Regions from separate parts of the Rhizobium sp. 21-4511-3d genome, predicted to be linked through region 2. Evidence: riboswitches for the same ligand, from Rfam matches in the RefSeq annotation. Region 2 holds a riboswitch; the other holds the start of a gene.
The links. Region 2 has a riboswitch for thiamine pyrophosphate ahead of ACQZ5H_RS27195 (ABC transporter permease). Riboswitches for the same ligand answer to the same signal wherever they lie in the genome.
Positions count from the first base shown of each region.

Region 1: another riboswitch for thiamine pyrophosphate. It lies ahead of thiM (hydroxyethylthiazole kinase); the one in region 2 lies ahead of ACQZ5H_RS27195 (ABC transporter permease).

Region 1 covers NZ_JBNWCF010000004.1:208,059-211,213, reverse strand. The annotation lists gene thiE (thiamine phosphate synthase) at 1-368, opposite strand, end outside; gene thiM (hydroxyethylthiazole kinase) at 365-1,168, opposite strand; TPP riboswitch at 1,222-1,318, opposite strand; gene ACQZ5H_RS11765 (ABC transporter ATP-binding protein) at 1,360-2,421, opposite strand; gene ACQZ5H_RS11760 (sugar phosphate isomerase/epimerase family protein) at 2,444-3,155, opposite strand, start outside.
Region 2 covers NZ_JBNWCF010000016.1:2,493-5,647, reverse strand. The annotation lists gene ACQZ5H_RS27210 (sugar ABC transporter substrate-binding protein) at 1-220, shown strand, start outside; gene ACQZ5H_RS27205 (hypothetical protein) at 291-536, opposite strand; gene ACQZ5H_RS27200 (outer membrane beta-barrel protein) at 696-1,325, opposite strand; TPP riboswitch at 1,476-1,578, shown strand; gene ACQZ5H_RS27195 (ABC transporter permease) at 1,688-2,428, shown strand; gene ACQZ5H_RS27190 (ABC transporter substrate-binding protein) at 2,460-3,155, shown strand, end outside.

The DNA.
Region 1 (3,155 bases), on a different contig from region 2:
ATCGCGGGATCTACGGCTGCGGCAAGTTCAGGCGTCTCGACGGAGAGGCCGAGAATCATATCAGGCCCGATGCGGCGGCGGGCCTCGGCGGCGGCGAGGTCTTCCTGGCCGATATGCAGCCCATCGGCGTTGAGCGCGATTGCCGCTTCGACGTCGTCATTGACGACAAGCAGTGCTCCGCTTCCTGACAGGACCCGCTGCAGTGCCCGGCCCGTCTCGATCATCTGCCGGGTAGTCGCCGTCTTGTCGCGCAGCTGCACGATGGTCGCCCCACCGGCGACGGCTGCGCGGGCGGTCTCGACAAGCCCGTACCCGGCGCAGAGCTCCGGGTCGAGGACGAGATAAAGGGAGAGGTCGAAGCTCTTCACGCCTGGCTGATCCTTGCTGCGGCGTCGAGCGCCGGACCATCGAGCGCGGCAAGCGCATCGAGGAAACGCCAGGAGAAGGAGCCAGGGCCCTTGGCTTCCTGTGCCGCCTGTTCGCCGGCAACGGCAAACATTGCGAGAGCGGCGACCGTCGCATCGAAGGTCTCGTCAGAGGCGACCGCGGCGAAGGCGCCGGTCAGGCAGGTCAGCGAGCAGCCGAGCGCGGTGATCTGCGGCATCAGCGGCGAACCGCCGGAAATGCGAACGGCGCGGGTGCCATCGGTGACGAAGTCGACCGGGCCTGTGACCGCGACGACGGCGCCATATTGCGCCGCGATGCTGCGGGCGGCCCCTTCCGCCTGCTCGACGGGATCGCGGCTATCGACGCCCTGGCCACGGCTCTCGCTGCCGGCCAGCGCGATGATTTCGGATGCATTGCCGCGGATGATCGCCGGGTTGAGGTCGAGAAGTGCCGCGACGCTTTCGCGGCGGAAGCCGGTGGCGTAATGCGCCACGGGATCGAGAACCCAGGGTTTGCCATTGCGCGCAGCAGCCTTCGCCGCCTGCTTCATGCCGCTGACCCAGGCGGGCGAGAGCGTGCCGATATTGATGGTCAGTGCACCGGAGAATGCGGCGAATTCACCGGCTTCCTCCTCCGCATGCACCATGGCGGGCGAGGCGCCCGCGGCCAGCACGACATTGGCGGCGATATTCATCGCGACATAGTTGGTGATGCATTGAACGAGCGGCGGCGCGGCGCGCAGCGCAGTCAGCAATTGCCCGGGTGATCTCGAAGTCGTCATCTTGCGTCCCTTTTGGGGCGGGGCAAGACGCGGGAGGCCAGGCACATGGAAGCGAAGGGCCTCGAGCGACTCCCTCCGCCAGCATTATCTGGTTCAGGTTCGAAGGGTACTTCTCAGCCCGCCTTTCGGCGAACGCCCCTGTCTCTCAACACCACGGTCATCGCAAATTATCAGCGGCTTGTCACGCCCTATCAGTTGAGCCGGGCTTCGCCGCTGGCGATGCGCTGCTCGTCGGCGCCGAAGAGATGTACGGCATCGTGAATGGGCGCCACCTTAAGGATGTCGCCGGGCGCCGCTCTGATCCGCTCGCGGAAGACGCAGCTGATCGTCTGCGCGCCGAGCCGGGCGATCACCAGTGTTTCCGATCCGGTGGGCTCGACGACGACGGTGGTGATCTCGATGCCATTTGGGTCGAGCTGCAAATGCTCCGGGCGGATCCCGTAGGTCACCGCGTCGGCGGGGCGACGGTCGCTCGGCAGGGTGATGCCGTCCTCGGTGCGGAAGCCCGTATCCGTCATGCTGCCCTTGATGAAATTCATCGCGGGCGAGCCGATGAAGCCGGCGACGAAGAGATTGTTGGGCCGGTCATAGAGGTCGAGCGGCGAGCCCGCCTGCTCGATGCGCCCATCCCTCATGACGACGATCTTGTCGGCCATGGTCATCGCTTCGATCTGGTCGTGGGTGACGTAGATCGTCGTCGTCTGCAGCCGCTGATGCAGCTCCTTGATCTCGGAGCGCATCTGGACGCGAAGCTTGGCGTCGAGATTGGAAAGCGGCTCGTCGAACAGGAAGACGGCGGGATCGCGCACGATCGCCCGGCCCATGGCAACGCGCTGGCGCTGGCCGCCCGAAAGCTGCTTCGGATAGCGTTCGAGCAGGCTTTCGAGGCCGAGTATCTTTGCGGCATTGCCGACCCGCTTGTCGATCTCCGCCCGCGGCATGCGCTTCAGCCGCAGCGAAAAGCCCATGTTCTTGGCCACGGTCATATGCGGGTAGAGCGCATAGTTCTGGAACACCATGGCGATGTCCCGGTCCTTCGGCGCCAGCTCGTTGACGACATGCTTGCCGATCTGGATTTCGCCCGACGTGATGCCTTCAAGCCCGGCGATCATTCTGAGCAGCGTCGATTTTCCGCAGCCGGACGGGCCGACGAGGACGACGAATTCGCCGTCACGGATATCGACCGAGACACCCTTGATGGCCTTGAACGCGCCGTAGTCCTTGCGAGCATTATTGACTGAAACATGAGCCATTATCGTCCTCCCCAGGCTGCGATCAAAGCTTGTCCAAGACGGTTCTGAGATAGCCGAGGCCGACTCGTTCGCCTTCCTTGCGGGCCTCCAGGTCCTTGCCCGGCCAGCCATAGGCGGCATCTTCATGCTCGATCGAAATCGTGCCGTCGAAGCCGTAGCTGCGCGCCTGCTTCAGGAACCTCGACCAGTCGAGCAAGCCGAGGCCCGGCAGCTTGTACCGCCACCAACCCTTGCCATGGTAGCCGACCGCCTGCAGCGCGGTCGCATCGACCGCCGTGTCCTTGGCATGCAGGATGACGATGCGATCCTTGACGGCATCCAGCGCCAGATAGGGATCGATACCCGTCCGCAGAAAATGCGAGGGGTCGAATTCGAGCCCGAAACGCCGGTCCGGAATGCGCTTGAAGAGCTCCTCGTAGCCCTTTGGCGTCGTACCGACGAAATTGTCCTTCGGCCCAGGCCAGTTCTCGATGGCAAAGGTCAGGCCGCTGGACGCGGTCTCGGCGATCAGGCCGTTCATGTAAGCCGCGAAATCGTCGTAGTTGGCCTCGTCGCTGGCCTCGTCATTGCGGCCGGGGAAGATGACGAAAACCGGCACGCCGGTTTCGCCGATCGCCTGGGCGAATTCCGCGGTGCGCGAGCGCAGATCCTTGCGCTTGGCGTTGTCGGCGTCGAGCTGGTTGCCGAAATAGGTGATCGAGGAGACAAAGAGATTACGCTCGCGGGCAAGCGAG
Region 2 (3,155 bases):
GATCATCGTCTCAGGCATCGACGCGACGCCCGAGGCGCTGCAGGCGATGAAGACAGGCGATCTCAAGGTCACCGTGTTCCAGGATGCCAAAGGCCAGGGCAAGGGATCGATCGATGCCGCGATGAAGGCGATCAAGGGCGAGAAGCTCGACCGCGAGGTCTGGATCCCCTTCCAGCTTGTCACCCAGAAGAACATGGCGGATTTCGAACACCTGAACTAAGGCGCGGCCTGCCTCACAGGCGGCGTCAGGACGGCCACGATGCGCTCAGGCCATCGTGGCCATTCGCATGTCAGGCGGCGGGCAGGGGCTCGCTGATGACGACGAAATTGGCGCAGCTATGCTCGACATTGGCTATGCGGATGCGCAATTCGCGCCGCGAGGTCAGCAGAAACAGGAAGACCTTCTTGGCCCGCTGCGCTCTGCGCAGCACTTCCTCCCCGCCGAAAAGCAGGCCATCGCGCTCTCCGAGCTCGAAGGCGACATGCTCGCTATAGTTCTCGTCCGTGATGGTGATTGTTCCGAGACCCGACAGCATGTGAGCATTCCTCATGATGGGAATGACTTTTGTCGAAGTCCTAAATTAGTGCAACACGGTGTTCCGGTTTTCCACGAGATGTTGGAAAGCGTACCGGCGATCATAGAAAGGGCACGCCGAATGAAGGCGTGCCCTTACATTGGAGAGAACGAGTGGCGCCTAGAACTTGACGCCGACGCCGATCATGATGGTGTTCTGGTTCAGGTCGAAATCGCCGCCAGCCGCGCCGAAATTGCCGCTGCCGTAATCGGTGTAGCGATATTCGCCGCGGGCAAAGATATTCTGGGTGAAGGCGTAGTCGATGCCGGCGCCGATGGTCCAGCCGTTCAGCGTATCCGATTCGTCGGGCCCGACATCCGGATTGGCCTCGGCGCGGGCGATCGCCCAGCCGGCCGTGCCGTAGATCAGCGCATTGTCGAAGGCATAGCCGACGCGGGCGCGAACCGAGCCCTGCCAGGTCGTCTCGACCGAGCCAAAGGCTACATCCTCTTTGTTCCAGTTGTGCAGGACGTCACCTTCGACACCGACAACCCAGTTGTTGTCGAACTGATAGTTATAGCCGCCGAAGACGCCGAGAATGCCGCCATTGGCATCGACATCCGATGCCCCGGAAGGATCGAAGGTGTTCCAGCTATAGCCACCCTCGGCGCCGATATAGGGACCGGACCAGGTGAAGACAGGGGTTATCGCTTCGGGCTCGACAGGGGCGGGCGGCGGCGTCAGGTCCGCGGCCTGAGCGGAAATGCCGGCAAGTGAGGCAGCCAGCGCGGTGAGAATAACGAATTTCATATTCGGTCTCCCTAATGCTTAAGGGTCAAGTAGGGTGCCTGATCCAAAAGTCTCTAATTAATTTTGTAGCTGAGACCCCGGAATACAAGACCGGCGACCGGCCTGCGACAGATGCGCCATTGACTTCAGGCCGGGAAAACGACAGGTTCCGCCCATTCCGAGGGGAGCATCTGACGATGCTGAGATGGCGGTGAGCCGGACCCTTGAACCTGATCCGGGTCATGCCGGCGTAGGAACGGAACAAGATACCGGCGGTATCTCCCCTTCTTCTTCGCTTTGCCTGGATCTCCAATTCTGTCTGGAGATCGCTTCGTCATGTCTGTCTTTCCGTTCCCGCATCCGGCCCGCGCGAAGGCCTAGCGATGCGTCCGCTCAACGCCCTCGGCGGCGTGGCCCTGCTTATCGCTCTCTGGCAGGCGGTCATCTGGGTCTTCGCGCCCGCGCATTTCATTCTGCCGTCGCCTGCCGACGTCGTCGCCGTCTTCGGCAGGCAGCCGCTCTTCCTGCTTGAGCAGAGCCTGACGACGGCGCTCGAAATCGTCCTCGGCCTGCTCTGCGGCGCCATATCGGGCGCTGCCGTCGCCTTCGCGCTCGCCGCCTTTCCGGCTGCCGCCACGCTCGTCTGGCCGATGGTACTGATCCTGCAGGCTTTCCCTGTCTTCGTGCTGGCGCCGATCCTGGTTATCTGGCTCGGTTTCGGCATCGCCTCGAAGATCGCCATGGCGACGATCATCATCTTCTTTCCCGTCGCCTCCGCCTTTGCCGACGGGCTGCGCCGCACCGAGCGGGATATTCTCGATGCGGTATCGCTGACAGAGGCGAGCCATTGGCAGACGCTGATGCGGATCCGCCTGCCGCTCGCCCTGCCGTCCCTCGTCTCCGGCCTCAGGATCGCCGCACCTCTCGCGCCACTCGGCACCGTGATCGGCGAATGGGTCGGGGCGTCCTCCGGCCTCGGCTTCGTCATGGTCCAGGCCAATGCCCGCATGCAGACGGACATGGTCTTTGCCGCCATGGCCGTGCTCGCCGCCATGACCGTCATCTGCCGCGTCGCTGTCGACAGGCTCACCTCCGGCTGGACCCCATGGGCCACCACGAACTGACTTCTTCTTCCCGCATAATCATGGAGCAAACATGCTGCGTCTGATATCCGCCACTCTCCTTGCGATCGCGACCCTCGCGTCGCCCTCCTTCGCCAACGACAAGCTGACTGTCATGCTCGAATGGTTCGTCAATCCGGACCATGCGCCGATGGTGATCGCTCAAGAGAAGGGCCTGTTCGCCGCCGCCGGTCTCGACGTCACCCTGATTCCGCCCGCCGACCCCTCCGCTGTGCCCCGCCTCGTCGCTGCCAAACAGGCGGATATCGGCATCCACTACCAGCCCAATCTCTATCTCGATCATGAAGCCGGATTGCCGATCGTCCGCATCGGCACGCTGGTCGAAACGCCGCTGAATACGGTGACCGTGCTGGCCGACGGGCCGATCAAGAGCCTCGCGGATCTGAAGGGCAGGAAGGTCGGCTTCTCCGTCACCGGCTTCGAGGATGCGATGCTGAAGCGGATGCTCGAAAATGCCGGTCTCAAGAAGGACGATGTCGAGCTCGTCAACGTCAACTTCTCGCTCTCGCCGTCGCTGATCGCGGGCAAAGTCGATGCGACCGTCGGCGGCTTCCGCAATTTCGAGCTGACGCAGATGAAGCTCGAGGGTCATGAGGGCAAGGCCTTCTATCCGGAAGAAAACGGCGTGCCGCCCTATGACGAACTGATCTTCATCGCCCATCGCGATTCGGCCGCCGATTCGCGTCTGCCGCGCTTCCTCGGTGCGATC